DNA from 3 places in the Halomonas sp. I5-271120 genome. Region 2 is predicted to be linked to each of the others. Evidence: riboswitches for the same ligand, from Rfam matches in the RefSeq annotation. Region 2 holds a riboswitch; each other region holds the start of a gene.
The links. A riboswitch is a leader RNA that binds a small molecule or an ion and turns the genes downstream of it on or off. The one in region 2 is predicted to bind thiamine pyrophosphate.
Positions count from the first base shown of each region.

Region 1: another riboswitch for thiamine pyrophosphate. It lies ahead of Q2K57_RS10795 (sodium:solute symporter); the one in region 2 lies ahead of Q2K57_RS03250 (TenA family protein).
Region 3: another riboswitch for thiamine pyrophosphate. It lies ahead of thiM (hydroxyethylthiazole kinase); the one in region 2 lies ahead of Q2K57_RS03250 (TenA family protein).

Region 1 is NZ_CP130701.1:2,420,460-2,430,785, reverse strand. Features, by position in the region: gene Q2K57_RS10815 (putative selenate ABC transporter substrate-binding protein) at 1-489, shown strand, start outside; gene Q2K57_RS10810 (ATP-binding cassette domain-containing protein) at 489-1,142, shown strand; gene Q2K57_RS10805 (ABC transporter permease) at 1,173-2,714, shown strand; gene ilvD (dihydroxy-acid dehydratase) at 2,859-4,547, opposite strand; gene Q2K57_RS10795 (sodium:solute symporter) at 4,685-6,109, opposite strand; TPP riboswitch at 6,099-6,232, opposite strand; gene Q2K57_RS10790 (hypothetical protein) at 6,498-7,169, shown strand; gene Q2K57_RS10785 (CoA-acylating methylmalonate-semialdehyde dehydrogenase) at 7,338-8,837, opposite strand; gene Q2K57_RS10780 (LysR family transcriptional regulator) at 9,117-10,175, shown strand.
Region 2 is NZ_CP130701.1:728,243-738,568, forward strand. Features, by position in the region: gene Q2K57_RS03205 (MFS transporter) at 1-364, opposite strand, end outside; gene Q2K57_RS03210 (class I SAM-dependent methyltransferase) at 659-1,318, opposite strand; gene Q2K57_RS03215 (VOC family protein) at 1,390-1,770, shown strand; gene Q2K57_RS03220 (DUF4870 domain-containing protein) at 1,860-2,243, shown strand; gene Q2K57_RS03225 (lysophospholipid acyltransferase family protein) at 2,251-3,180, shown strand; gene Q2K57_RS03230 (DUF4870 domain-containing protein) at 3,195-3,545, shown strand; gene mdoH (glucans biosynthesis glucosyltransferase MdoH) at 4,187-6,112, shown strand; gene Q2K57_RS03240 (glucan biosynthesis protein) at 6,238-8,148, shown strand; gene Q2K57_RS03245 (glycosyltransferase family 4 protein) at 8,170-9,249, opposite strand; TPP riboswitch at 9,348-9,474, shown strand; partial or broken gene Q2K57_RS03250 (TenA family protein) at 9,564-10,206, shown strand.
Region 3 is NZ_CP130701.1:3,324,909-3,335,234, forward strand. Features, by position in the region: gene thiE (thiamine phosphate synthase) at 1-140, opposite strand, end outside; gene thiM (hydroxyethylthiazole kinase) at 133-933, opposite strand; TPP riboswitch at 975-1,069, opposite strand; gene Q2K57_RS14900 (ABC transporter ATP-binding protein) at 1,116-2,729, opposite strand; gene Q2K57_RS14905 (ABC transporter permease) at 2,722-3,840, opposite strand; gene Q2K57_RS14910 (microcin C ABC transporter permease YejB) at 3,840-4,910, opposite strand; gene Q2K57_RS14915 (extracellular solute-binding protein) at 5,205-7,001, opposite strand; gene Q2K57_RS14920 (transglycosylase SLT domain-containing protein) at 7,279-8,454, opposite strand; gene gloB (hydroxyacylglutathione hydrolase) at 8,523-9,290, opposite strand; gene Q2K57_RS14930 (class I SAM-dependent methyltransferase) at 9,733-10,326, shown strand, end outside.

The DNA of each region.
Region 1 (10,326 bases), 1.7 Mb from region 2:
GAAGGCCTGTCGGACAAGATGCGCGACATGACCTTCACCTTCGGCTCCAAGGGCTCCACCTCCGGTCGCCTGATGCCCGAGTACTATCTGCGCGAGGCCTTCGGTCAGCCGCCGGAAGAGGTCTTCTCGCGGGTCGGCTTCAGCGGCAATCACAGCCGCACCATCTCGCTGGTGGCTTCCGGCGCCTATGACCTGGGCGCCGTCAACTACACGGTGTGGGAGAACGAGGTCGAGGCCGGCAACATCGACACCGACCAGGTCGAGGTAGTGTGGAAGACTCCGAACTACCCGGACTACCAGTGGACCATCCGCGGCGACGTCGATGAGCGCTTCGGCGCAGGCTTCGCCGATCGTGTCCAGAAGGCGCTGCTCAACATGGAAGACCCCGAGCTTTTGGAAAGCTTCCCGCGCTCCGGTTTCATCCCGGCCAGCAACGATGACTACGCGATCATCGAATCCGTCGGCAAGGAACTGGACCTGATCGACTGATGAGCACCCTGGCCCTGACCGAGGCGGTCGCCGACTATGGCCACCAGCGAGTGCTGGGGCCACTCAGCCTGACCCTTCAGCGTGGCGAGCGCGTCGCGCTGGTGGGCAAGAGCGGTGCCGGCAAATCTAGCCTGCTGTCGGTGATGCACCAGCACTGGCGGAGCCGCGGCGCGGCCCTGATGCCTCAGGAGTTGGGCCTGGTACCGTCGCTCAGCGTCTTTCATAACGTTTATATGGGCGCGCTGGCGACGCACCCCACCTGGTACAACCTGGTGACCCTGGCGAAACCCTTCCGCCGCGACGTAGCCGCCATCCGGCCGCTACTGGCGCGGCTTGCGATCGACGACAAGTGCTGGGCGATGGCCGGCGAGCTCTCCGGTGGCCAGCGCCAGCGGGTGGCGGCGGCCCGGGCGATCCATCAGGGTGGCAAAGTGCTGCTGGCCGACGAGCCGGTCTCGGCGCTGGACGGCCCTCAGTCGGAGACGCTGATGATCGAGCTGACCCAGGCTTACCCCACCGCCGTGCTGGCCATGCACGACGTCGAGCTGGCGCTGCGCTTCACCGACCGGGTGATCGGCATCGCCGATGGCGGCATCGCGCTGGACGCCCCCAGCGTGCGCCTCACCGCTCAGGACCTGCTGCCACTCTACTGAACTGAAGCACCCTATCCGCAAGGCCTTCCCATGTGGCATTCCGCAACGGTTCGTTTAAGCCTAGGCTTCGTGGCCCTGGCGATTTTTTGCCTCGGCATCGCCGATCTGTCCATTACTGCCCACGATCCCTGGCATGAACTCGGCCGGCTGGTGCAGGGCCTGGTGCAGCCGGATGTCAGCGCCGTCGATGACTTGTGGGTGGCGCTGCTGCGCACCCTGGCCTTCGCCTTCGTCGGTGTGGGGCTCGGCGCGACGGCAGGCTTCCTGTTGGCGCTGGTCTTTCACTCACGCCTGGTGCGCAGCGTCTGCGCCTTCGTGCGCGCCATCCACGAACTGTTCTGGGCGCTGATCTTCCTGCAGTTCTTTGGCCTGCATCCGCTGACCGGGGTGCTGGCCATCGCCCTGCCCTATGCCGGGGTATTCGCCAAGGTCTTTGCGGAGATCCTCGAGGAAACCGACCCGCTTCCCGAGCGCGTGCTGCCCGCCGGCAGCGGACGGCTCTCGACGCTTGCCTTCACGCGGCTGCGCGAGGCCTGGCCGCACCTGGTCAGCTATACCAGCTACCGGCTCGAATGCGGCCTGCGCTCCAGCGCCGTGTTGGGCTTCGTCGGCATGCCGACGCTTGGCTTCTATCTGGAATCGGCCTTCGCCCAGGGCCACTACGACACCGTGGGCGCCCTGTTGCTGCTGTTCTACGCCCTGATCGCCAGCCTTCGGCTCTGGGTGCGCCCGCTGCTGGTGCCAGTGTATCTGGTGGTGGCGCCCTTCTGCCTGGGCAGCGGCCTGCCGATCGTGTGGAGCAACGTCTCGCGCTTCTTCACCGAAGACATCGTGCCGTCGCCGCTGCGCCATGGTGAGGGAGTATCCGGTCTCGTCGGCTGGCTTGGCGACATCATGGCCAATGAGGCACTGCCCGGCATCTGGCAAACTCTGGTGCTGACCCAGATCGCCCTGGTGCTGACCGGCTTACTGGCGCTGGCGCTCTACCCGCTGGTCTCGCGTCATTTCTTTCAGGGACGTGGGTGGCATGGGCGTTTGGCGCTTGCCAGCACACAGCAAGCTGGCGCCAGAGTCCCGGGCAATCGTTTGGCTCATCTGCTCGGCCATGGGCTGCTGGTGATCATGCGCTCGACCCCCGAGTACCTGCTGGCCTTTATCCTGCTCCAGCTATGGGGGCCCTCGATGCTACCGGCGGTGGTGGCGCTGGCGATTCACAACGGCGGCATCATCGCCCACCTGGTCGGCCGGCGCAGCAACGAGGTGCGCTTGCGCCAGGATGCGCCTCACGGCCTCGAACGCTATGCCTACGAGCTCACGCCGCGCCTATACGGCCCCTTCCTGGCGCTGTTGTTCTACCGCTGGGAGATCATCATGCGCGAGACGGCCATTCTCGGTATCCTCGGCATCACCACCCTGGGGTTCTACGTCGACAGCGCCATTCAGGAGATCCGTTTCGACCGCGCCATGGTGCTGATCCTGATCACCGCCCTGCTCAACATCGGCGTCGATGTGCTGGCCCGTCACCTGCGCGCCCGCCTGCGGCTGCGCCATACCGCCAACTGCGAGCCCTGAGCGACCGGCCGGAGGATCAGGACGCCAGCCCATTTTTTCTGCCGAGCCCGCATGACAAGACTGCATAGCAAGCTTTCCTGACGGGCTTTCCTGACGAGCTTTCCCGCCAACCTTGCCGGCTTCCACCCGCCACAGCGGCACTGACTAGTCAGGCAGGTCGGTCACTGCACCGGTCGAGGCGGAACTCACCGTCTTGGCGTACTTGGCCAGCACCCCGCGGCGATAACGTGGCGCCGGCTGCTGCCAGGCGGCACGACGACGCTCGAGCTCGTCTTCGTGAAGCGCCACGGTGATGGTGTCGGCTTCGGCGTCGATGGTGATCTGATCGCCATTCTCGAGCAGCGCCAGCGGCCCACCGTCAAAGGCCTCCGGGGTGATATGGCCGACCACGAAGCCATGACTGCCCCCGGAGAAGCGCCCATCGGTGATCAGCGCCACCGAATCACCGAGCCCACGCCCCATGATCGCCGAGGTCGGAGTCAGCATCTCCCGCATGCCGGGGCCGCCGCGGGGGCCTTCGTAGCGAATCACCACCACGTCGCCGGCCACCACGGTGCCGTCATTGATGCGCGCCTGAGCCTCCTCTTCAGAGCCAAACACCCGGGCGGTGCCGGTAAAGCGCACCCCTTCCTTGCCGGTGATCTTGGCCACCGCCCCTTCCGGCGCCAGGTTGCCATGCAGGATGCGCAGGTGGCTTTCGGCCTTCAGCGGCGCATCGAGCGGCGCGATGATGCGCTGATCGTCGGGATACGGCGCCACGCCCGCCAGGTTTTCGGCCAGTGTCCGGCCGGTCACGGTCAGGCAATCACCGTGCAGGAGTCCTGCCTCCAGCAGCATCTTCATCAGCGGCTGAATGCCGCCAATCTCGATCAGCTCGCTCATCATGTAATGGCCGCTGGGGCGCAGGTCGGCGAGCACCGGCACCCGCTTGCCAAGCTGGGTGAAATCGTCGAGACCCAGTTCGACGCCGATACTATTCGCCATGGCGATCAGGTGCAGCACCGCATTGGTAGAACCGCCCAGCGCGATCACCAGGGTGATGGCGTTTTCGAAGGCCTCGCGGGTCATGATGTGAGAGGGACGAATATCGCGCTCGAGCAGTTCGAGCACCTGGGCCCCGGCAGCCGCGCAGTCGTCGCGCTTGGCCTGTGAAACGGCGTTCTGCGCCGAGCTGCCAGGAAGGCTCATGCCCAACGCCTCGATGGCCGAGGCCATGGTGTTGGCGGTGTACATGCCACCGCAGGCGCCAGGGCCGGGAATCGCGGTTTCCTCGATGTGCTTGACGTCGATCAGGTCGAGATCGCCCTTGGCGTGACCGCCCACCGCCTCGAACACCGAGACGATATCGGTGTGGTTTTCGCCGGGCAGGATGGTGCCGCCGTAGACGAACACGCTGGGACGATCGAGGCGGGCCAGGCCGATCAGGCAGCCCGGCATGTTCTTGTCGCAGCCGCCGATCGCCACCAGGCCATCAAAGCCCTCGCAGCCGGCCACGGTTTCGATGGAATCGGCGATCACCTCCCGCGAGACCAGGGAATACTTCATGCCCTCGGTGCCGTTGGCGATGCCATCGGAGATGGTGATGGTGTTGAAGATCACGCCCTTGCCACCGGCGCCATCGGCACCGGCACTGGCCTCGTCGGCGAGGCCGTCGATATGGCTGTTGCAGGGCGTGACCTGGCTCCAGGTCGAGGCGATGCCCACTTGGGGCTTGGCGAAGTCTTCATCGGTAAAGCCCACCGCGCGCAGCATGGCGCGACTGGCGGACTTACCGAGGCCATCGACCACCGGGGCGGAATAGCGCCGGCGTGAATCCTTGGGCGTGTCAGACATGGAGCCTCCTATCAGCGGGTTGGTCGTCAATCCCCTGATAGTGGGCGCCATGCCCTGCCCTTGTAAACGGTCTTGCAAACCGCCTTTGCAAGCCGCCTTGGCAAGCCCCCGCGTCTAGGCAGCCTGTTCGGCGACGGTTAGACGGCGCGAGCCTCTCGCGCCGGGCGCAGAGATGCAACGGTGAGGCTTAGAAGCGTCGAGGCGACCAGCGCGCCGAGGAAAGGCTCAAGGGTCGGTACGCCACCGGGAAAACTTGCCGCCAAGAGCCCCGCCGTGAAGCTGCCCTGTTCCAGCCAGCCGGGCAGCACGGCACCCACAAGGCCCGCCAGACCGCCGGCCACCGCCGCCAAGGTGGTCATGCGCGGCCACAGGCCGAGCAGCACCGGCACGATCGCCGAGGCGCAGAGCAGATCGGCGATCAGGAACAGTCGCAGCACAGAGAGATTCTGCAGCGCCAGCACCACCACCGGCACCATCAGCGCCACCGTCAGCCAGCGGGCCATCGGCAGACCAAGCCCCGTCCGGCCGCGTTCACTGCCATCGCCGACCGCCAGCGAGGCGATAGCGTTCTGCAGGGTATCGACGCTCGAGGCCACCAGCGTTACCGCCAGCACCAGGCCAAGCAGCTTCAGGCCGGCCGACGCGTCGATCAGCAGGGCAAAGAACGGCATCGGCGGCTCGCCGAGGGCAACGCCTGACATGGCGGCGAGAATGCCCAGGCCCCCGACCACCGCCACCACCGCTACGGTCACCAGGCCACCCAGCAGCGCCCCACGTCCCAGCGCCTGACCGCTCTTTGCCGCCCAGACCCGCTGCCAGTAGCCCTGATGAAAAAGGTTTGCCGCCGTGACCGCGATCACCAGGGTCAACGCCACGGACAGCGCACTGCCGGTGGGGATGCCCGGCATCGTAGCCTCTTCCGGCAAAGCCGGCAGCCGCGACAGGCCCAGCCAGCCGACCACCGCCAGCAGCGCAATCAAGAGCCCCGCCTGCCAGCGATCGGTGGCGAGGCTCGCCCGCAGCCCACCGAGCGCCGTGTAAAGCAACGTGGTGAGGGCCACACCGCTCACCACCAACGCCGGCGATACTTCGGAAAGCAGCGCGGTGATGCCGCCGATGGCGGTCAACTCCGCCGCCAGGAAGCAGGCCATGTAGAGGATAGAAATCAGCGACACATAGCGGCGCACGCCGGCTCCGTAGCGACGCTCGGCGAATTCGCCGATGCTGCGCCCTTCGGGGAGATAGCGGCGGATCGCCGGGCCGCAGGCGGCGAGCACCAGGAAGGGAAGTGCCGCGCCAATGGCATAACCGGCCAGTGCGACCGGCCCCGCGAAGGCACCCACTTCCGGCGGCGCGAAGAGAATCCACGCCCCCATGCCGGAAGCCAGGAAGGACAGCCCCAGGGTCGAGGCGTTCTGGGAGTTGCGGGCGGTGACATAGTCATCGAGGGCGTCATCGGGAACACCGTCACCCAGCGCCCTGTTGAAATGCCGGGCGCGCAGGCCAAGCAAAGTGAAAAGCACAAGCGTCGCGCCCAGCGCGGCTAACGTTGGGTAAGGCATGTCGCACTTCCTCCGCCGGTATTAACCGGATCAGGTTCCAGGGTCAGCACGTGGTGCACTCTCAGTCCCAGCTCGCGCCTGTCCATATTGACGGCACAGCCGGGGACTCCCCTGGCGACAGTGAATGAATTGTGAGTACTAAAATGGTCAGTACTAAAATGGTCAGTACTAAGTCGTCAAGTACTCGTCAGCAAGTACTACGTTAGTAAGTACTTCGATGGTGAGTACTTTGCTGACGAGTATAACGCTGTGATTATCTCGTGACAGGATACTTGAGTCATCCCGGCCGGCCAAATCGCCTCAATCACTCAGGTAATGCCATTCTCAGCCGATAACCTAGGCGATGCTCAGAATACCCCATGCCAACAATTACCTGCAGGAATTCAGGATGAACTACACAGAAGCCAAGGAGCACGCCGAAGGGTGCCTGCACCAGATATTTGCGATGCCCTACGAAGCCTTCGATAACGATGTCCCGGAACGCAAGCTTCATCTGCGCGTAGCACTTCAGGCGCTACTGGACGAAGCGCTGCGCGAGCAACGACTGACCCTGCAGGTAATCCATGGCTGGGAAAATGGCGCCTTCGCACCCGCGGATTTGCATCACCACGAGCATAAGCTTCGCGGTACAGACGACATCGCCGCCAGCCTCGCCTACTACCGTGATGCTCTGGCTAACCTGACACCGCTGCCGATCGATACCGGCTCACTGCTGGCCGAGCCCCTGGCCAACGCTATCGCCTCGGCCGAGCAAAACGGCGCAACAATCGATGCTGAGACCCGAGAAAGTCCTGCCCGCTGGCCAGACTTTCCCAACGGCCTTGCCCTTTACACTTTCTTCAAGGTCTACCACCGCCTGACCTACGGCGAAGACGATGCCTACCGCTCGATCTGCTGTAAGACCTCAGAAGGCCTGCGCGAAATCCATGAGTTCCACCTCGAGGAAGGCGAATTTGCAGTGGTTACGCCGCTGCACGATGCCAAGGCCGGCGGAGTGAAACTGGTACTGCACGTCAGCCAGGTCGAGCCGGTGTTAGCGCTGCTGAGCGACTTGAGCTGAACGCCCGGGAAAACGTTAGCCAACGACGCAGACGGCCCCGCCTCTCTCGAGACGGGGCCGTGTATTACCGTGCGGGAAAGCACTTCGCCGCAGCGCTCATGTGACAAAGCTCTTGTGACAAGGTGCCGGCGACCCAGCGCCGGCTACAAAGCTTTGGCTAGAACGCGATCAACCCAGCGAGATGGTGCTGTTGATGCCGCCGGAGATGTTCTCTGGCTCGAACCAGCGGGCGGTGACGGTCTTGGTCTGAGTCCAGAAGGCGATCGCCTGCTTGCCGTTGGGGCCGAGATCGCCAAGCTTCGAGGCCCGCGAGCCGGTGAAGCTGAAGTAGGCGACCGGCACAGGGATCGGCACGTTGATGCCCACCTGGCCAACATCGATGTCGCTTTCGTAACGCCGTGCCACCCAGCCGGAATTGGTAAAGATCGAGGTGCCGTTGCCGTTGGGGTTGGCATTGACGAAGTCGATGGCGTCATCGAGGGTCTCGACGCCCACCACGCATAGTACCGGCCCGAAGACCTCTTCGCGGTAGATGGTCATCTCGGCGGTCACGTCACTGAACACCGTAGGACCGACGAAGTTACCGTTAGGATAGCCCTCAACCTTGAGGCCGCGACCGTCCAGCGCCAGGGTCGCGCCCTCTTTGGCTCCGGCCTCGATCATCGCTTCGACCCGCTCGCGGGCGGCGGGCGACACCAGCGGCCCCAGATCGGCGTCGCGCTGGGTGCCGGGGCCGACCTTCATGTTGCGAGCGCCTTCGATGATGTCCTCAAGCCATGTCCTGGCCTCACCCACCAGCACCACCACCGAGTTGGCCATGCAGCGCTGGCCGGCGGCCCCGAAGGCCGAGCCCAGGAGGTTGTTGATGGCCTGGCTGCGGTTGGCATCCGGCATCACCACGCAATGGTTCTTGGCGCCCATCATCGACTGCACCCGCTTGCCGGCCTCTGAGCCACGGCGATAAATATGGGTGCCGACATGGGTCGAACCGATGAATGACAGCGCCTTGATGTCCGGGTGATCGCAGATCTGGTTGGCCACGTCCGGGCCGCCGTGCACCACGTTGAGCACCCCGGCCGGCACGCCGGCCTCGTGGGCCAGCTCGACCAGGCGCATGGTCGAAGAGGGATCTTGCTCAGAGGGCTTCAAGACGAAGGTGTTCCCGGTGGCGATGGCCAGCGGGAACATGAAGCAGGGCAGCATGATCGGGAAGTTGAAGGCGGTAATGCCCGCACCCACGCCGAGAGGCTGATTCATGGTGTAGACATCGACTTCGTTGGCGGCATTCTCGGCAAGCTCACCAAGCTGCAGGCTCGGAATCGAGCAGGCATGTTCGACCACTTCCAGGCCGCGACCGACCTCGCCTTCGGCATCCGGCAAGGTCTTGCCGTGCTCCTCGGTGATCAGTTCAGCGAGCTCGGCGGTGTGCTCACGAATCAGTGCCTGGAAGGCGAGCATGATGCGCATGCGTTTGCCCAGCGGCACCTTGCGCCAGGTCTTGAAGGCCGCCTTGGCACTGGCTACGGCGCGGTCGACCTCGTCGCTTGTGCAGAACGGCACCCGGGCCACCACTTCCTGGGTCGCCGGATTGAGCACGTCGCGCCATTCCCCGCTCTGGGAGGGCACCGGTTGACCGTCGATATAAAGGGAAATCTCACGCACTGACATGATGGCGGCTCCTGGGCAGACCTCTGGCGATGGCGACACGGCGCCACGCGCGGGACAGCCTCTTGTGATTGTGGATGAACTGGCGGAGGTATAGTGCATTAAGCCATGGCACCCCGGCTTCGACTTTATGTGCATATCGACACGGCCAAAGCGTAGGAAGCGGCTAGTTCGAGTGTAGACAGGGGATGAATTGACACACAACGGGCAGCGCAGCACATTGCTTGTGCATCCACGCACAACTGACATCACTCCCAAGGCAACCAAGAGAGGGCCATTGCAATGCTCGACTGGCAGGACATTCAGGTCTTTCTCGAGGTCGCTCGCAGCGAGCGGCTGACCGATGCGGCCCGGCGCCTGGGGGTCGATCATTCGACGCTTTCACGGCGCACTAAACGCTTCGAGCAAAAACTCAATACCCAACTCTTTGAGCGCAGCACGCATGGCTACCGACTCACCGAGGCCGGCCATCGCCTGCAGGCCCACGCCGAGGAGATGGCCCGCCACGCCATCGAGGCTGCCGAGGGCCTGAGCGATCAGGACCGACAGCTCAGCGGCCAGGTACGCCTCGGCGTCACCGAGGGCTTCGGCACCTGGGTGATCGCGCCCCTGCTAGCCGCCTTCGGCGAACGCCACCCGGCGCTGACGCTGGACCTGCTGGCACTGCCACGTGTGGTCAACTTAAGTCGCCACGAGGCCGACCTGGCCATCACCGTGGAGCGCCCGAGCAGCGCGGGCCTTGTGATCTCGCGGCTGTGTGACTATCGGCTGCGGCTCTATGGCAGTCGCGACTACCTGGCCCGCCATGGCCGGCCGACGACTCGCCGTGAGCTCGGCCAGCACCGTCTGATTGGCTATATCGATGACCTTATCTTCAGCGATCAGCTGAATTATCTGGAACCGCTGCTCGAACCGCCGCTCGAGCACCCTCACGAAACGCCTCTAGATTCTCGGCTTGCCTCCCAGCGCAAGCCGCGGCAGGAAGCTTCCTCGCTCGCCGCCGCGGCCGCATCCCCGGAAACCGTGCGACACGCCCCGCAGTTCAGTATCCGCAGCACCAGCGTCACCACCCAGTACAGCGCGGCCGTTCAGGGCGCGGGGCTAGCGGTCTTGCCCTGCTTCATGGCCGAGCAGCATCCAGCGCTTGAAGCGGTGCTGGTGGACGACATCGACCTCACCCGCCAATTCTGGATCACCGCCCGCCAGGAGCAGCGTCGTCTGTCTCGTGTCCGCCTGACCTGGGAGTACCTGCGCGAGACCGTCGAGGCCAACCGAGCCTTCCTGATGGGCGAACCAGGCGCCTGCCTGACATGCCCGTCTGCAGGGCCCAGCGCCGAGTGACACCGGCCTCGCTTGCATGCACGATCTCCGATGAAAATTAGCTATCAGCTTCTTGAGTAAAGAAAAATTGAAGCCCTGAGGGTCGCCACTAAGCTGTGATGTAAAGCAATAGCAGTAAAAAGCGCCCTTTCCGCTGACTGAGTCGACAGCA
Region 2 (10,326 bases):
CCAGCAGCCAGCTCTCGATGACCAGATAGACCCCCACCGTGGCCCAGCCGCCAATCAGGCGCAGTGCGAACCAGCTGACAGGGTCGAGCCGCAGGCCCTGCAGCAGCACCGTGACCGCGACCAGCGAAGCAAAGCAGCCATAGGCGCGGATGTGCCCGATGCGAAGCAGCAGGCGGTCATTGAACAGCGCCCCCAGCGCCAAGCCGATGAAGTAGGCTGACGACACCCAGCCGATCACCACGGCGGACTCACCCGCCGCGTCCAGGCGCAGGGTGATCAGGGAGGCCAGGAAGCCATTGCCGATGCAGAGAATGAAGAGCCCCAGCAGGGGCGCAAGGGCCAAGGAAAGCAATTGCCGGGACATGACATGCCTCGCATCTACGAGAGGGGAAACACCGCCGCTCCCGGCGGGTGAGTCGCGATAATCATCTTGCCGGCGGGGAAGGTTCCACCACCTCGTCATCAGGCTAGAAGCCGGCCATCACCGGCGCAATGTGGGCAATCGCGCGGCGAATATACGCTTGGCCCGGCTCGTCGCCAAGCGCTATTTGCGTCTTCGTTCATGCACGATCATGGCGCCGAGGCAACACGCTTAATCAGGCCGTTTCATCAGTGCGCCTGATCAATACGTCTTAGAAGAGATTCTTAGAAGAGAGTCTTAGAAGAGAGTCTTAGAAGACCGCCTTAGGAGAACGACGTCATGGTCGGGAAAGGTCACGTCCATGGCGAGTCGCTCGGCGAGCCAGCGAAAGCTCGCTTCGCTGAAGAAGCAGACATGGGTGGGATCGAGAATATAGTGCCAGCCGGCGAAGGCCTCGTGGCTGGTGACCCGCTTGGTCATCAGCCCCAGCCAGCCGCCTGGACGCAGCAGCCCGGCCAGCCGGATGAGCTCGTCACCGGGGGCTGCCATGTGCTCGACCACCTCGGTGGCGGTGATGAAATCGAAGCTTCGTGACAGCGGCGCCGGGTCCGGAGCGTAGTAGGGGTCGAAGATGGCCATCGGATGACCCGCCTCCTCGAACATGACCGAGAGCGTCGGCCCCGGGCCGCTGCCGACATCGAGTCCCTCTGCGCCGGGCGTCAGCCGCGCAAGCAGGGGCGCCTGCAGCCTCGACAGGAAGCGTCGATAGCCGGCATCCTGCGGCGAATTCTGGTGCTGGTCATAGACCGCACGCTCGGCATCGGCATCCAGATGCTGATGAGGCGGCACGAAGACCAGGGTGCAGACCTGACACTGCAGGTAGTCGCGCCGCGCATCCCGATGGTAGGCCACCGCATCAGGCGCGTCGCACAGCGGGCAGGACAGAGGCTGGGTCATCGTCGTATGCTCATGAAAATATTCGCCGCCAAGCCTACTCTGATCGCCCAGGCGACCCAAGGAGGAACCCCATGCTGTCAGCTCTGGATCACCTGGTGATGTACGTCGATGACTTACCGCGAGCCGTGGATTTCTACAGCCGCGTCCTGGACATGGACGCCAAGGAGCAGGACGCCGGCCATGCCGACCTGCACCTCGGCAACCTGACCCTGCGCCTGCAGCTCACCGATAGCGCCGCTGCGCCCAAGGCAGCGACGCCCGCCACCGGCGGCATGGAGCTGTCTTTCGCCAGTCGCCTGCCGCTCGACGAGGTCGAGCGCCACCTGACCGCCCTTTCTATCCCAGTGGAGCTTGGTCCAGTGGCCCGGGCTGGCGGCAAGGGGCCGGTGGACTCGCTCTATCTGCGCGACCCGGAAGGCAACCTGCTGGAGATCACCCGCCCGCGTCGGTGATGGCAACACCTGTCTGGGCAGGTATCATATTGCCCAGGCTCGCTTTTTCGCCTATTTCCACTCAAACCGTTTCATTCAAGGACGATGTCATGCCCCAGACGCCCGCACCCGAGACGCCTCCTTCCGAGATGCCTCCCTCCCCTCAACAGGCAGACACCACCATGGCCATGGTGGTCTACGGTCTTTTACTGGCTGGCATGGTGATTGGCTTCACGCCGCTTATTGGCGTGGTCATCGCCTATGTCTACCGCGGCAAGGGGCCTGACTGGCTCGAGGCACACTATCGCTACCAGATCCGCACCTTCTGGATCGGCCTGCTGTACGGCCTAATCGCCACGCTCCTGACGCTGGTGGTGATCGGCGTCCCGCTGCTGATCGCTCTGGCGGTGTGGATGATCATCCGCTGTGTTAAGGGCTTCAAGGGCCTGCAGGAGCAACGCCCACCCGCCAATATCACCACCTGGCTGGTCTGAATTGTCGATGAGTGAAGACACCTCCCGCCGCAACCGCCTCCAGGCCACCGCCATCACCGCCCTATGGCGCAGCTTGGCCGGACGCCGGTTGAGCACCCTGTGGCGGCTGTCGACGTTCGCAGGCCCATTGGTGCACCGTTTCAGCAAGCGCGAGCGCCAGATCACCGAGACCAACCTGACGGTCGTCTATCCCCAGGCAAGCGACGCCGAGCGCCGCCGGCTGGCAAGCGAGAGCCTTACCCACTCCACCGCCACCATGCTCGAACTGGGCTTTGCCTGGATGGGCGACCCCGAGCGGGTCGAGGCGTCGATCATTGAAGTGCATGGCCGCGAGCTGCTCGATGAGGCCCGGGCCGAGGGGCGAGGAGTCATCGTGCTGGCGCCCCACTTTGGCAATTGGGAGGTGCTGAACTTCTGGCTCTCGGGCCACTTTCCGTTCACCGCCATGTACGAACCGCCCAAGATCGCCCCGCTGGACCCGGTGATTCGCCATGGCCGCGAACGGCGCGGTGCCCAGCTGGTGCCGACCAACCCGCGCGGCGTGGCAGCGCTGCTCAAGGCGCTAAAGCGCTGCGAAGCCGTCGGCATCCTGCCGGACCAGGAGCCTGACTGGGGCAGCGGCGTCTTCGCCCCCTTTTATGGCCGCCCCGCCTACACCGCCACCCTGCTGCCGAAACTGGTGGCCCGCACCCAGGCCCGGGTGGTCACCGGGGTCGCCAGGCGTCTCCCCGGGCGCGGCTTCGCGCTTCATTTCCTGGCCGCCGATGAACGGGTCTTTGATACCGACGAGACCGCCTCGGCCAGTGGCGTGAACGCAAGCGTCGAGGCCGCCATCGCCCTGGACCCAGCCCAGTACCAGTGGGAATACAAGCGTTACCGCAAGACGCCCGAGGAAGCCGCCGGCGACCCGGACTTCCGCCGTGCGCGCATCTACTGACGCCGAGAGAACTCATGACTCAGACCTATCTGCCCGAGCAGGACACCCGTGTCACTCAAATCATCTATGTCCTCTATCTGGCCGGCCTGATCACCGGCAGCGTGACCACGCTGATCGGCGCCATCATGGCCTATGTCTACCGCGGCGATGCCTCACCTTGGCTGCGTGAACACTATCGCTACCTGATCCGCACCTTCTGGATCGGGGCTCTCTACGGCTGCATCGCCTTTTTGCTCGGGGTGATCGGGATTGGCTTTCTGATCATGCCGCTGCTGGCGCTGTGGCTGATCTTGCGCTGCGTGATCGGCCTCAAGGCCGTGCGCGCCGACCAGGCACCGGCCAAGCCCAGCACGTGGTTGTGGTGAAACGGCTTTAGTGAGCGTGCTGAAGAACGGGGTCCACCTGGAACGCCTCCGCATGGGGAACATGCGGCGCCGGATTCCGTCTAATATAGATCGTAAGCTATTTACAAAGACGCGTTTATACCGAGCCTGATCCTGATATAGCGCCGATATACAGAGCCGATGTAACGAGCCCAATATAGAAGGTCCGACATGCATTGAGCGTTGCCATCACCACGCCAGAGCGAACCGGCCACGCCTGACTGGCTTCCCAGGTAAAGGCAGCACCGATAAGCTTTTTGCGTTCGCTCAGCGTCAAATCGCGCTGTTTGTCGCGACCATGGCAAGACCAAGATCCGCATCTGGGCAGTACAAGAACAGCGCACCTAATGCCACAGCTCGCCCCGATGCTTACTTAAATCTCCTCCCCGGATTGCGCAGGGACTGCCGGCGGGGGCTAATGGAGAACCACTGGAAGTGATGATGACTCCACAACACCCGCTGTGCGGCGCAGGTACGCCCCGGACAGCAGGTGCCCCAGCACCCAGACTTTCGACGCGCAGCGCACCTCAGCGCCGCCGTCGGTCATGGGTCGGTCGGCCCAGGCCATCTGCCTACGAACAGTCAAGCCCTGGCCGTCTCCTGCAGCGCAGCGTGGTACGCCGATGAGTTCTCTTGACGAACTTCGCAGCGCCCCGACGACGCCCAGTTCCTCTGCCCACGCCAACCGCCGTCAGTTCAGGCCCCCTTGGCGACGTAGCCGGCGAGCCCTGTTTGCCGGACTGTTCGCCGGCACCGCCGCGCTGGGCATCTGGGCAATGTTTCAGATCCTCTATGTCGGCGGCATCACGCCGCTGGAGCTGGTCATCCTGGGGCTGTTTGCCCTGACGTTCAGTTGGATCATCATTGCCTTCTGGAGTGCCGTGATCGGCTTCGTGCTGAGCCTGTGCCGCCGCGATCCGGTGACTCTGGCCCGCCTCCAGCCAGCGCAACCGCCCAGCGACGCCCAATCGAAAACCGCGCTGGTGATGCCAATTCACAATGAAAACATCAGCGGGGTCATCGCCGGGCTGGAGGCGACCTGCCGCGACCTGCCCGGCGACACGCCTCAGCGCCAGCTTGAAGTCTTTGTCCTGAGCGACAGTACCGACGATGCCATTGTCGATCAGGAGCATCTTGCGATCGGTGCCCTGCAGCGTCGCCTGAACGGCGCCTGTCAGTTGCACTATCGCCACCGGGACAGCAACAGCGGCCGCAAGGCCGGCAACCTCGGGGAGTTCTGCCGTCGCTGGGGAAAACGCTACGACTTCATGCTGGTGCTGGATGCCGACAGCGTGATGAGCGGCAGCACAGTGTCAGCGCTCATCGACGCCATGGAGGCCAACCCGCGGCTGGGCCTGCTGCAGACTGTCCCCATTCCTGTGCACCAGCAAAGCCTGTTCGGTCGAGCCAACCAGTTTGCCGCCTCGCTCTACTCGCCGATGCTCGCCGCCGGCCTGAGCTTCTGGCATGCCGACGCCGCCAACTACTTCGGCCACAACGCCATCATGCGCACCGAAGCGTTCATGGCCCACTGCGGTCTGCCGCAGCTGCCCGGATCGCCGCCGCTGGGAGGCGACATCCTCAGCCATGATTTCGTCGAGGCGGCACTGATGCGGCGTGGCGGCTGGCAGGTGCAGATGCAGACCGACCTGGACGGCAGCTTCGAGGAAATGCCCAGCCATATCCTCGACTACGCCAAACGGGACCGGCGTTGGGTGCAGGGCAATCTGCAGCACCTGCGCCTGCTGGGCGGACATGGCCTGCACCCGCTGAGCCGGCTGCACTTCCTGTTCGGGGCCTTTGCCTACATCTCCTCACTGGTCTGGCTGTCGATCCTGGTGATCAGCACCGCCGACGCCTTGATCCGCGCCATCGCCGAACCCAATTTTTTCACTTCCAACGCCCAGCTGTTTCCCGACTGGCCGATTGCGCCACCGCCCCTGATCATGCCCCTGCTGGGCGGCACCCTGGCCATGCTGCTGATGCCCAAGGTGCTGGGCATGTGTCTGGCGATGGCTCGCCGTCCCCGCGCCTTCGGCGGTCGCACACGGCTGGCCGTCAGCGTGGTGCTCGAAAGCCTGTTCGCGATGCTTATCGCGCCTTTGATGATGGTGTTCCACAGCCTGTTCGTGATCAACGTACTGAGCGGGCGCACCGTGGCCTGGGACCCTCAATCCCGAGAAGGACGCGCCGTGGCGTGGCGAGAGGCGTGGCGGCATACCTGGCAGGCCAGTCTGGTCGGACTTGCCTGGGCCGGCGTCACCTGGTGGTACACCCCAGTGTTCTTCTGGTGGCTGACTCCTGTGTGGCTGGGCCTGATGCTGGCCGCGCCACTGATCCGATTCAGCAGCAGCCTCACGCTTGGCCGCAGCCTGCGCCGCGCCGGCCTGCTGCTGGTGCCCAGCGAGACCTGCCCGCCCGCGGTGCTGCAAGCGCAGTCCTCGTCTGAAGAAGTGCCAGATGGCGAGCAGCCCTGGCCACCTCCGCAGGAGCTATCCGGCGAAATGCCGGAACAGACCTTCGCCGCCCCTCGACGCGACGCCGCCTAGCGAGGCCTCTCGTAGTGCACCGCCGGCAACGGCCAAGCCTCAGCCAACCGCCTACAACGTGTTGCACGACGTGATGCACAACGAACATCGTTGTTACCTATACCCGAACCGCTTGGAGCCATGGAATGCTGATACAACGCGGGATGTCAGGGCGAGCCAGCCATGCTCGCCCGGATCAGGCAGGACGTCTTGCGACGACCCTGTTGACCACCACCCTGCTCTGGACGGGGCTCGCCTCGTTTGGGCTTGGACTCGGCATAGCAACGCCGGCCTGGGCCGAAGCGCCGACAGCCGATGCATCGGCAGATGCCAATCTGGATGCGCAAAGCTCTGATGCGCAAAGCTCCGATGCGCAAAGCTCCGATGTTCAGAGCCCTGATGTTCAGAGCCCTGATGAGCAGAGCCCTGATGAGCAGAGCCCTGGCGCCCAGGGCCTGGAATCCCAGAGCAGTGGCACCGCAGCCACCGACGCCACCACAAGCCAGTCAGCTACCGGCGCCAAGACCAGCATGGCGTCTTTGGACGCGCTGTATGCCGAGGTCACCTCGCGGGCCAAACAGCTCGCTCAGGCCCCGTTCGAGGCTCACGATAACGCCTTGCCGGAAGCCTTGCAGGACATGAATTATGACCGTTACCGACAGATTCGCTTCCGTCCCGAAAAGGCCCTGTGGCGCGATCAGTCTCTCTTCGAGGTGCAGCTCTTCCACACCGGTTTTCTCTACGACCAGCCGGTAGGCCTGAACCTGGTCGAGTCGCGCGACAACAGCGGCCAGGTCGACGTGTCACCGCTGCCCTTCGATCAGGGGTATTTCCGCTATGACGATGCGGCGGCCCCCATCGGCGAGGCACTGGCCAAACAGTCCAGCGACGACCAGGCCCGGAACGATATCGGCTACGCGGGCTTTCGCCTGCATTACCCGCTCAACCGCGGCGACTACCGCGACGAATTCATGGTCTTCCTCGGCGCGTCCTATTTCCGTCTGATCGGCCGCGACCAGAGCTACGGCCTATCGGCGCGCGGGCTGGCCATCGACACCGCCTCGCCACAGGGCGAGGAGTTCCCTGCGTTCACGGACTTCTGGCTGGTCAAGCCGGCGCCAGACGCCACGCATATTCAGGTGCTGGCACTACTCGACAGTCCCTCGGTCAGTGGCGCCTACCGCTTCGATATCACCCCCGGCGAGTCCAGCACCGTCGATGTCGAGGCACGTCTCTTTGCCCGCGAGGACGTGAAGAAGCTCGGCATCGCCCCGCTGACCAGCATGTTCTGGCACGGGAGTCTGGAGCGCGTGCACGACGATGACTATCGGCCCCGCGTCCACGACTCGAACGGCCTGTCGATGCACACCGCCAAGGGGGAGTGGATCTGGCGTCCGCTGAGCAATCCCTCGCAGTTGCATGTCTCCTCGCTGCGCGATGACATGCCCCAAGGCTTCGGCCTGGTGCAACGCCTTCGTGCATTCGACGATTATTTGGACATGGAAGCGCGCTATGACCTGCGCCCCAGCCAGTGGGTAACGCCACAGGGCGGTGACTGGGGGGCCGGCGGTGTGGAACTGGTGGAGATTCCCACCGAGAACGAGACCAACGACAATATCATCGCCTACTGGGTGCCCGATGCGCCCTTCAAGGCCGGTGAGTCACGAACCTACCGCTACCGCACCTCGACCTTCGGCGCCTATCCGCCGACTCTCGAGCGTGCCGGTGTGGTACATACCCGCCAGGGTTGGGGAAGCGTACCCGGCCAGGACGATCCTCCGCCCAGGAGTCGCCGTCATTTCATCGTCGACTTTCGCGGCGGAGAGCTGTCGAGCCTGGATGCCAGCCAACCCGTGGAGATGACGCTGACGACGTCCAGCGGCGAGACCCTCACGCCGCAGGTGCAGCTGCTGCCCGACGGCAAGACATGGCGGGCGAGTTTTCGCCTCCAGCCCGACGGCGATCAGCCAGCCGACATGCGGCTGTCGCTAACCCTGCGTGGCCAACCGCTGACGGAAACCTGGAACTATGTCTGGTACCCCGGCGCTGCCCGCTGATAGCGACAGTAGCGAAAAGCGCTAGCCTTCGCCGAGCGCCTCGGCGAAGGCCTGCGCAGCGTTGTGCCAATCCTGCTGCTGGCGCCTGGCCTCAACAGCTCCCTTACGTAACTGAGCCCGAAGCTCGCCGTCTTCGAACCAGCGGCGCAGTGCCGTCGCCAAGGCCTTGGCATCTCCCGGTTCTACGGCCATACCCGCGCCTTCAGGCAGGGTATGACGCAATGCGCCGCCGGTGGTGGTGATCACCGGCAGGCCACGGGCCAGCGCTTCGGTCACCACCATACCGTAGCCTTCGTAGTAGGACGGCAGCACGAAGAGGTCCGCATCTGCGTAGTAGGATGAAAGCGCCTCAGGCGAGCGGGTCCCCAGCAGGTAGACCAACTCACCCAGCCCTTTTGCCTCGATCATCGCCTCGACCCGACTCGCATGGTCGGGGTCGAGCTCCAACCCGCCGATGCAGTCGCACTGCCAATTGAGGTCTGAAAGCTCGGAGAGCGCCTCGATCAGCACCTCATACCCCTTGCGTGGCGTCAGGCTCGCCACGCAAAGCAAGCGAGCGGGCTCAGTACCATCGACACAGCGGTCGACGCTGTTCGCCAATGGCACTGGCGTGACCCCCGGCTCGACCACATGAAGGCGCGATTTCAGCACACCGAAATCGGCCAGCCGTTCGGCAGTGAAGGTGCTGGTCGCGATCACCCGATGCACCGCCCTTAGCGCCAGCGTCTCGCTGACGCGAAAGCTTTCCCGCTGGATATCGCTCAGGCCGGTCTCGTCGGCCAGCGGATGATGCATCAGGGCGGTGAGCTCGAGCAGGTTGGCATGACGCGCCACTACTTCGGGCAGACCGGCCATCACCATGGCATCGAGCACCACCCGAGCGCCTTCGGGCTGTCGCGTCAGGGCGCGCTCAAGACTCTCGGTCGCCTGCTGATCGGGTGTCGGGAAGCGCCCGGCGAGCCCTTCTACCACAACCTCCCAGCCGCGCTCGCGCAGCGCCTCGGCGATGCGGGCGTCATAGACGTAGCTGCCGGTGAGCTGGTCGGGGTCGCCGGCTACCAGCAGGGTCAAAGCGGGCGTCCGGGAAGCGGCTGACATCATCCGTGACATCCTCATTTCAGTGGAAGAGTCGTTGTGCAGGATACGGCGCAAGCATAGCGCGGACTGGCAAGGACACGACAAGCTGCTAGACTGTCGCCACTCGCTTGACGGGGTGCCGGTGATACCGGCTGAGACCGCCCAACGCGTGCCAGCGCACGCGACAGGGGGGATCCCGTTGAACCTGATCCGGCTCGTACCGGCGTAGGAATCAAGCGGTGGCAGGGCACGGCTGCACCAGTCTCGCCCGGTTACGCCTTGCCCCCGATACGCCTACCCTGCCCGTGCCCCGGATCACGACCGTCACCGGAGGCCAGATGGGCTACTGCTTCAGCGATCTCACCACCACCTGCCAACAGGATTGGCACCGCTATATCGAGCACGACTTCGTGCGCACCCTCGGCGCCGGCACCCTCGATCAAAACGCCTTTCGCTGCTATCTACAACAAGACTACCTGTTCCTGATCCACTTTGCCCGCGCCTACGCGCTGGCCGCCTACAAGAGCCGTACCCTGAGCGACCTGCGCCAGGCCAACCGAACTGGACCTGCATGTCGGTTTCTGCCGCGATTGGGGCATTTCCGAGACCGATCTGGCCGCAGTGCCCGAGGCCCGCGAGACACTGGCTTATACCCGCTATGTGCTCGAGGCCGGCCACCGCGGCGACCTTCTGGACCTCCACGTAGCGTTGGCGCCCTGCCTGATCGGCTACGGCGAAATCGCGACCTGGCTCAATACCCAACCCACCACGGTGCGCGGCGCGGCCAACCCTTTTGACGCCTGGATCACGCTGTACGAAGGCCCCGAGTTTCAGCAGGCCATGGTGGATGAAATGGCCTGGCTCGATGCGCGCCTAGCGGAGGTCGGGCCGCGACGCTTCCAGGAACTGAGCCAGATATTCAGCGAGGCCACACGGCTCGAGATCGATTTCTGGCAGATGGGCCTCGATCAGCGCGACTGAGCCTGTCTCACAGGGCCTGTCGCACAGGGCCTGCCAAAATGGGCTCGCTGGAAAAGACCGCTCGGTTTGGTGGTGCCGAACGGCCATTGCAAGCCACCACCGGGAGCCAAGGCTCCCACC
Region 3 (10,326 bases), 1.2 Mb from region 2:
TCACGCAGCTGAACCATCGTCACGCCGCCGCGCACGGCGGCAAGCACGGTATCGATGAGCCCTTTCTTTGCGCAAAGCGCAGCATCGGTCACCAGGTACAAGGTCAGGTCGAATGCCTTGGATGGGCTGTGGTTACACATGGCGGACCTCCGGGTGGCGATCCTCAAGTGCTGACGCGTCGAGTCCATAGAGAGCGTCGATAAAGGCGACCGAGAAGCTGCCGGGACCTCTGGCTTCCTGGCCGGCCAGTTCGCCGGCCCTGGCATAGCAGGCAAGTGCCGCGACGGTCGCCACAAAGGGATCCTCGGCCTCGGCGATGAAAGCGGCGACGACCCCGGTCAGCGAACAGCCAAGGGTTGTGACCTTGGGCATCAGCGGATGGCCGCCCTCGACCCATACCAGGCGCTGGCCGTCAGTGACGAGATCCTGCTCGCCGGTGACGGCGACCACGGCGCCGGTTTTTCGGGCCAGTTGCAGCGCCGCGTCGTGGGCGCTGTCGGCGGCATCGGTGCTGTCGACGCCTCGGCCGCTCGCGCTTTCGGTCGCCAGGGCAATGATCTCGGAGGCATTGCCGCGTATCACCGTGGGTGACAGGGCAATCAGCTGGCGGGCGGTCTTGCGGCGATAGGCGGTGGCACCTACCGCGACCGGATCCAGCACCCAGGGCGTGCCGGCTGCTCGGGCGGCGCTAGCCGTCTCGAGCATGGCCTCGACCCAGTGCGGTGATAGCGTGCCGATATTGATGGTCAGGGCGCGGGCCAGCCCGGCGAACTCGGCGGCTTCCTCTCGCGCATGCACCATGGCCGGCGACGCGCCGATGGCGAGCAGCACATTGGCCATGGCATTCATGGCGACGAAGTTGGTGATGTTGTGGATCAGCGGCGCCGTCTCGCGGACTCGCGTCAGATGGGCAGTGGGGTCAATCGTGATCATCGTGCCTCCTGAGCGGAGGCGTTCGTGTGGCAGGCGTCGGGCGCGCCCACCACACGACTCCCTCCGCCGGCATTATCCGGGTCAGGTTCGAAGGGTGCCTCTCAGCCGGCGAGTGCCGGCGCCCCTGTCGTCAGTGTGCACACTATCTCTGCCGATCGGCTGGCTGTAAAGCCCAGCCAGCATCAGCCGGTTACCGGCGCTAGGCCGGCGGCGTCGACCAGCGCTCGAGTGTAGGGCGTTTGAGGCACGCCCAGTACCTGCTCGCTTGAGCCTTCCTCGACCACGTCGCCATCCTTCATCACCATGACCCGGTGGGCCATGGCGCGCACCACCGCCAGGTCATGGCTGATGAACAGGTAGCTCAGGCCTCGCCGGGCCTGCAAATCCCTGAGCAGCTCGACCAGTTGTTTCTGCACGGTACGGTCCAGCGCCGATGTAGGTTCATCCAGCACTACCAGCTCCGGCTCGAGAATGATGGCCCGGGCCACGGCAATGCGCTGGCGCTGGCCACCGGAGAACTCATGGGGATAGCGCGAGGCGCAGTCGGCGGGCAGCCCGACCTCGAGCAGCGTCGCCTGGACGCGCCGTTCGACCTCGGCGTCATCGAGCTCGGGATGATGAAAACGCAGCCCTTCGCTGATGATCTTGGCCACCGGCAGGCGCGGCGACAGCGAGCCATAGGGGTCCTGGAAGACGATCTGGAAGCGTCGACGCTGCTGGCGCAGCGCCTTGCCGCTGAGCGTATCCAGCCGCTCCTCGGCGAAGTCGATTTCGCCATCACTGGCCGTCAGGCGCAGCAGCGCCATGGCTAAGGTGGTCTTGCCGGAACCGGACTCTCCGACGATGCCCAGGGTCTCGCCGCGGCGAAGGGTCAGGTCGAGCGGCTGCACCGCCACGAAGGGCGGCGGGTTCCGAGAGAAAAGGCGCTTGGGGCGCGAAAAGGCTACCCGTAAGGCTCGCGCCGCCATCAGCACAGGGGGGCTGCCGATGGGACGTGGCCGGCCCTGTGGCTCGGCATTCAGTAGCGTGCGGGTGTAGTGGCTCTGCGGATCACGAAAGACGCGTTCTACCGGACCGGTTTCCTGCTCGCGGCCGTGATAGAGCACGCAGACCCGATCGGCATGGCGGCGCACCAGGTTCAGGTCATGGGTGATCAGCAGCATGCCCATGCCGTGGCGCTCGCGAAGCTCTCTGAGCAGGGCCAGGATGTCCTGCTGCACGGTGACATCGAGTGCCGTCGTCGGCTCATCGGCGATCAGCAGCTCCGGTTCATTGGCGATCGCCATGGCGATCATCACTCGCTGGCGCTGGCCGCCTGACAGCTGGTGGGGCCAGGCATCCAGCAGTTCGTCCGGCCGTGGCAGCTTGACCTGGATAAGCAACTCCCTGGCCCTGGCGCGGGCGGCCTTACCACTGAGGCCCTGATGCAGGCGCAGGGTCTCGCCGATCTGTTTCTCGACGGTATGCAGCGGGTTCAGCGAGGTCATGGGCTCCTGAAAAACGAAGCCAACTCGACTGCCAAGCAAGCCCTGCCAGTCGCGCCTTTTTAGCGTCGCCAGATCGGTATCACCCAGCTGGCGCTGCCCGGTGACGCTGGCATTGTCAGGCAGCAGGTTCATGGCCCCCAGGGCGCTGACCGACTTGCCTGAGCCGGATTCGCCAACCAGGGCCAGCGCTTCGCCGGCATGGATATGCAGTGACAGCGAATCCACTACCCTCTCGCCGTCGAAGCCGATGGTCAGATCGTCCAGGCGCAGCAGCGGTCGGTTATGAGAGTGCGGGGGCGTTTCAGGCATCGTCCGTGCTCCTGGCGGCGTCATGCGTGGTCGCAGACGTAGTCGAGGCGAGTGCCTTGGGGCTGGTCTGGATATGGCGCGGATCGAACGCATCGCGCAGCCCTTCGCCAATAAATACCAGCAGCGAGAGCATCAGCGACAGGCTCACGAAAGCGGTGATGCCGAGCCATGGCGCCTGCAGGTTGTTCTTGCCCTGGGCTACCAGTTCGCCAAGCGACGGCGAGCCTGGCGGCAGGCCGAAGCCCAGGAAATCCAGAGCGGTCAGGGTGGTGATGGCACCAGTGAACAGGAAGGGGATGAAGGTCAGGGTGGCGACCATGGCATTGGGCAGCACATGACGCCACATGATCAGGTGCGAGGGCAGGCCCATGGCCTTGGCAGCGCGCACATATTCGAGGTTGCGCGCGCGCAGAAATTCGGCGCGCACCACGTCGACCAGGCCCAGCCAGGAGAACAGCAGCATGATGCCGAGCAGCCACCACAGGTTGGGCTGCACCAGACTTGCCAGAATGATCAGCAGGAATAGCACCGGCAGCCCCGACCAGATCTCGATCAGCCGCTGGCCGATCAAATCAACTTTGCCGCCAAAGTAACCCTGTACGCCGCCGATCACCACGCCCATGGTCAGCGAACCAACGGTCAGCACCAGGGCGAAGACCACCGACAGGCGGAAGCCATAGATCACCCGGGCCAGCACATCGCGGCCCTGGTCGTCGGTACCCAGCCAATGACGCCCGTCGGGCGAGGAAGGCGCCGGCCGGCTGAGCTCCATGTCCAGCGTCTGGTAGGAGAAGGGGATCGGTGGCCACAGCATCCAGCCATCGTCCTCGATGGCGTCGCGCACATAGGGGTCACGGTAGTCGGTGGCGGTGGGCAGAAAACCGCCGAACTCGGTCTCTGGGTAGTCGACGAGCAGCGGCACATACCAGTCGCCCTGATACTGCATCACCAGCGGTTTGTCATTGGCGATCAGTTCGGCGCCGAGGCTCAAGATGAACATGAACAGAAACAGCCACAGCGACAGCCGGGCCCGGCGGTTGCCGTGGAAAACGGCCAGGCGACGGCGCGTGATCGGCGATAGGGACTGATAAAAGTGTGTGAAGATGCGCATCAGGCCTCCCTCGTCGCAAAGTCGATGCGCGGGTCGACCCACACGTAGGTCAAGTCGGAGATCAGTTTAAGGACCAGGCCGATCAGGGTGTAAAGGTAGAGAGTGCCGAAGATCACCGGGTAATCACGCTGCATCACCGCCTCGAAGCCGAGCAGCCCGAGGCCGTTGAGCGAGAAGATGACCTCGATCAGCAGTGAGCCGGTGAAGAAGATGCCGATCAGCGCCGAGGGCAGCCCGGCGATGATGATCAGCATGGCGTTGCGGAAGACGTGGCCGTAGAGCACCTGATGATCGCCGGCGCCCTTGGCTCGGGCGGTCAGCACGTACTGCTTGTGAATCTCGTCGAGGAAGCTGTTCTTGGTCAGCATGGTCAGGGTGGCGAAGCTGCCGATGGCCGAGGCCAGCACCGGCAACGAGATATGCCAGAAGTAGTCCTTGATCTTGCCCCAGGCCGAGAGGGTGTCGAAGTCCGGTGACGTCAGGCCGCGCAGCGGGAAGACATCGAAGTAGCTGCCGCCGGCAAAGAGCACGATCAGCAGGATCGCGAACAGGAAGCCGGGAATGGCATAGCCGACGATCACCAGGCCTGACGTCCAGACATCGAAGGGCGAGCCGTGACGCAGGGCCTTGCGCACCCCCAGCGGGATCGAGATCAGATAGACCAGCAGCGTCGTCCATAGCCCCAGCGATATCGACACCGGCAGGCGCTCGACCATCAGGTCGACCACCGGCCGGTCGCGGAAGAAGCTCTCGCCGAAATCGAAGGTGGCGTAGTCGTGGAGCATGTCTAAAAACCGCTCATGAGCGGGTTTGTCGAAGCCGAATTGCTCCTCGAGCTGGGCGATGAAGCGCTCCTCGACGCCCCGCGAGCCGCGGGACTCGCCCTTGACGCTATCGCCACCGCCGCCATCGAGGCGGGTGCTGGCCGAACTGTCCAGGCCCTGGCTGCGTGCCAGCATCTGGTCGATGGGGCCGCCAGGGGCAGCCTGCACAATGATGAAGTTGAGCAGCAGGATCCCCAGCAGGGTAGGGATCATCAGCAGCAGGCGGCGAAGGACATAGGAAGCCACGAAGAGTCCTTTTCAGCGTTCCAGCAATAATGTCTGTGAAGCGACCCTGATCGCGTATGACCGGCCTTTATCGCCGGTCTTGTTTGATCAGACCGCGGAAATGGGGACGACGGGCCATATCAATGCAACGTCTTCAGCCCGCACCAGAAGCTAAGCATCAGGGGCTAAGCATCAGGGCCTAAGCAACAGAGCTTAAGTCAGAGAACCTAGGTACCAGCATGTAAGCTCCCGTCTTTATTTACGCACTCATCTTCAGGCACAAACTGTCCGGCCTGGCCCAGGGGGCAGTCTAGGTCAGCGGCTGCGCTGTCGCTTGCGGATTTCGGCCTCCCGTTCCGGGTCGACCCACCAGGCAGACAGGTCCAGATTGTACTCTGGAAACGGCTGGGGATAGTCGAACATATCCCACAGCGCGATGCGCGTCTTGTCGAGATACCACTGAGGCACCACATAGAATCCATGGCGCAGTACGCGGTCCAGGGCGCGGGCGGCGGTATTCAGCTCTTCGCGGCTGTCGGCGCGAATCAGTGTCTCGACCAGCGAATCAATGGCCGGGTTTTCCAGGCCGATGAGGTTGCGACTCTGGGGCTTGTTGGCATAGGCACTGGTCCAGTATTCACGCTGCTCGTTGCCGGGATTGTTCGACTGCGGGAAGCTGCCGACAATCATGTCGTAATCGAAGTTACGCAGGCGGTTCAGGTACTGGTTGACGTCGACGATGCGGATGTCGCCTTGCACTCCTAGCCGGGCCAGGTTGCGCAGCAGTGGTTGGACGACCCGCTCGAACTGGGTGTCGTAGAGGAGCACGTCTAGGCTCAGCGGCTCGCCGGTTTCCACCTGCGTCATCACCCCTTCACGCACTACATAGCCGGCCTCGTTGAGCAGCTCCAGGGCCTTGGCCAGACGCGGGCGCAGCTTTTCAGGTTCTTCAAGCGGCAGCGGGGTCTCGAAAACTGATGCGGGCAGTTGATCCCTGAGGGGCTCAAGAAGCGCGAGCTCGTCCTCGGAGGGCAGACCGCTGGCCGCCATGGGCGAGTTCTCGAAGAAGCTTTCGGTGCGCTCATAGGCACCATAGAACAGATTGTCGTTGAGCCAGGAGAAGTCGAAGGCCAGATTGATGGCCTCTCGGACCCGGGGATCCTTGAAGGTTTCACGGCGCAGGTTCATCACATAGGCCTGCATGCCCGAGGGTTGGCCATCGTATATGTTCAGCTGCTTGACGAGGCCGTTCTCGGCAGCCGGGAAGTCATAGGCGGTGGCCCACTGGCGAGCACTGGACTCGATGCGCATGTCCAGGTTGCCGGCCTTGAAGGCCTCTAGGGCAACGGTCTGATCCCGATAATAGTCATAGACCAGCTCGTCGATATTGTGACGACCCTGGTTCACAGACAGGTCCTTGCCCCAATAGTCCTCGACTCGCTCATAGACAATGCGTCGGCCCGGCTGTACCTCGCTGATTCGATATGGCCCCGAGCCCAGCAGCGGGTCCAGCGTGGTGGCGGTGAAGTCGCGATCGGCCCAGTAATGTTCGGGCAGGATCGGCAGTTGACCAATGATCAACGGCAGTTCGCGGGAATTATTGGGCGCGAACTCGAAGCGCACGGTGTCGCCATCCAGCGCTCGCACCTTGGTCACGTCTTCGTAGTAGCCCGCATAGAAGGGCTGGCCCTTCTCAGTCAGCGTCTCGAAACTGAACACCACGTCGCTGGCCTCGACCGGCTCGCCGTCATGAAAGCGCGCTTCGGGGCGCAGGTCGAACTCGATCCAGCGGCGCTGTGGGTCAAGACGGATGCCCTCGGCCAGCAGCCCATAGCTCGAGAAGGTCTCGTTGGGGTTGCTCTCGAGCAGGGTGTCATAGATCTGGTTCAGGCCGGCGGCGGGCGTTCCTCGCACGATGAAGGGATTGGTGGAGTCGAAGCTGCCGCCGATCGCGGCCCGCAACAGGCTGCCCCCCTTGGGTGCCTCGGGATTGACGTAGGAAAAATGGCTGAAATCCGCGGGCAGGGCGGGCTCCCCATAAAGCGCCAGGCCATGCACGGTAGCTACCTTGGGCGATGCCAGTGCGACGGCGGGAAGGACCAGGCCAGCCATGGCGATCCAGGGGGCCGTGAAGCGGCAGCGAGATGATCGGGTGCGAGGGGGAAGAGCAGCAGTGGTCATCGGTGACGTCCTTGAATCCGGTCAGGCGGCTCACCTCTAATGACGTGAGCCCAGCCGCTAAAGTGTCAGCCGGCGCGCTACTTGTAAACTCTATTGAGCCCCACCACGCCCCTTGCCCCAGGGGGCGAGGGGCCGGTCAGCCAAAGAGGCTTTTCCGGTGTGGCCTCATCAGCACTCAGGCCGTGTCTAGCTGGGGATCAGCCAACGCCTAGTTGGAGGCAAGAATCGTCTGATTGGGAATGTAAAGCGTCTGACCGGCGCGGATCATGTCACCATTGAGGCCGTTGCGTTGGCGAAGGGACGCCAGGCTGACGTTGTGCTGGTCGGCGATGACCGAAAGATTGTCGCCACGGCGAACCACATAGCGGACGGTGCCGGTGGAAACGCCATCCAGGTTGGCCAGCAGGGTATCCTTGGCGTCAGCAGGTACTACCAGCTCTGGCGTGTAAGCTGGATCAACGAAGCCATCCAGGTGGCCCGGGTTGAGCGATTTCAGGCGGCGCACGCTGACGTCGGCCATCTTCGCGAGGCGCTCGAGACTCAGCGGCACGTCGACCTCGACCGCGGCGACGGTAGGCGTATTGTTGATGGTCGGCAGAGACAGCGCATAGCGATCGGGATCATTGATGATCGCCGAGATCGCCAGCAGTTTGGGCACATAGTTCATGGTTTCGCCCGGCAGGCGCAGGTGCCAATAGTCGGTCGGCTCGCCCCGGCTCGCTGCGTCACGGCGGGCTCGATTGACCGTGCCGGCACCCGCATTGTAAGCCGCCAACGAGAGCTCCATATCGCCCTCATACCACTGTGCGGCCTGCCCTTCGAGGTAGTCCAGCGCCGCTTCGGTGGCGGCGATCACGTCCAGGCGGCCGTCATAGCCGCGGGTGCGGGTCAGCCCGAGGGCGTCACCAGTACGCGGCATGAACTGCCAAAGGCCGGATGCACCCCGATGGCTGCGTGCCTTGGGATCGTAGGCACTCTCGATGAAGGGCAGGAGCGCGATCTCGCCGGGCAGACCACGAGCTTCCACGCGACTGGTGATCCAGTGCATCCACGGCCGCGAGCGTTCGATGATGTCGGCGATGCTCTCGGGATGTTCCTGATAATGATCGATCCACTCCTGTACGCGGGGGTGATCGATCTGATCCTGCCAGGCAAAGCGCTGGCGCAGGACGTCCCAGAATCCCGGTGGCTCGAGGACCAGGGCATCCCAGAAGGTCGAGTGCGGCTGGTCGAGAGCTTGAAGGCCCTGGCGTTCTCCGCTGGCTGCCTGGCCTGGGTGAAAAGTGCTGGCTTTGGCGGTGACGGCAGCCAGCGTCATGCTGCTGATGAAAAGCGTACCGGCCAGGCAAATGGCCCGGCGCCGTGCAGTGATATAGGTTGACATAGAAGTAGGGGTCCTCGAGGGCGCTAGAGTGCTGCGTCCAGGGGCAATGGAATCAGGATCGGGATGACTTAAAAGGCATCCTTCCAGGCGCGCAACGTGGTAAAGGTGGCGAGGGGGGTGTCGGCATCACCTTGTGAGCCGGCAGCCCGCTGAACGCCGGGCTGGTCGCTGCGCAGGAAGGGGTTGACCTGCAGTTCGCGGGCCATGTTGCTGGGAAGCGTCGGGCGCTCCAGCTCACGGGCGCGTTGACAGTCGCGCTGATAGGCATCCAGCAGCGTATTGTCTGGATCGGCCGCCTTGGCAAAACGCAGGTTGGCCAGCGTGTATTCGTGAGCAGCGAACACCAAGGTGTCGCCGGGCAGGGCGGCAAGGCGTGACAGCGAGGCATGCATCTGCTCTGCCGTGCCCTCGAACAGTCGGCCACAGCCCCCTGAGAACAGCGTGTCACCACAGAACAGCAGCGGTGGCACACCGGCTGCGAAGAAGGCGATATGATCAAGGGTGTGGCCAGGTACCGCTATCACTTCGAAGCGGCGGCCCATCACCAAGCATTCGTCGCCGTCGCCCAAGCGCTCGTCGATGCCGTCGATGCGCGGGTTGTCCGGGCCGATCACGCGGGGGTGATAGCGCTCGATCAGCTCGGGAAGTCCGCCGGTGTGGTCATGGTGATGATGGGTAATCAGGATTGAGGCAAGCGTCAAACCCTCGCGCTCAAGGATCTCGATGACCGGCGCAGCATCGCCCGGGTCGACAACCGTCACCTTGTCGCTGGTGTCCTGGCGAAGGAGCCAGATGTAGTTGTCGTTGAAGGCCGGGATCGGTGTCACGCTCAGCATGGGGTAGTGTCCTCGGTTATGGCTGCGTCATGTCGGGCGGCGCCTGCTGCTATATTGCTTTCAGCAGTTGCGAACGGGTGGCCAGACGAGCATGGTGACGCTAGGTGACGTCTTTATGCATTAGCTGTCCCTGCAGTACTATCTCAGTACCATCTGCTCGCGCCATCATCCTGATTGAGCCATGACGCTGTCGGCATGGCGATTCTGCCTTGAATCCTGACAGTACCCAGTACGTTAGAGAGCGATGTCTGGTGGCGGCGGCAATCGAACCGGTTCTTGGTGTCAAAAGGACCCTGCGCAATACAGAGGCCGTTCGAGACAGACAGTACGTTCAAAAGGAACGAACTTGCCAGTCTGCCGCCACTCCATGGCAGGCCACTCTGGATAAAGGCTAGGTGGCCGACGTCAAAAATAGTCGCTACTTTGGAGGCTTCGGCATAGCGTGTCAAATTCACCAGATCCGATATTGCTGGCACAAATGGTGCGAGATGCCCGCCGTTACTGGTCCACTGAGGATGGCCGCGCGCACTGGGCCGCCGAGCGCGCCTGCCTGGGACCGGTGTGCGAGAGGCTATTTGGTGCCCATAGCCTCGAGCTTGGCATGGCGCCACGTCTTACCGACATGTGCCCGATCAATCATGCCATGCAGTGGTCGCCGACCCGTGAATTGGCCGAACACCCCTCTACGCTGGTTTGCACGCCCAACCAGCTTCCCCTGCCGGATGAATCCCTGTCGCTGGTGGTGATTCACCATCTGCTTGAAGTGGTCGATGAGCCCCATCATGTCCTGCAGGAAGCGGCCAGGGTCACGGCGGATGATGGCCGGTTGCTCATCTTTGGCTGGAGCCCTCAGGGCGTCTCTGGTTGGAGTCGTCTACTGCCGAAAAGACGCCGGCGGTTGCCGTGGTGCGGACACTGGCGCACCACGGGCCGGCTCAAGGACTGGCTGGCATTTGTCGATTTCGAGATCGAGCGGGTAGACTACTGCGGTTTTCACTGGCCTGGCGGTGCACCCCGCAATGCCGGTCTCGAGGCC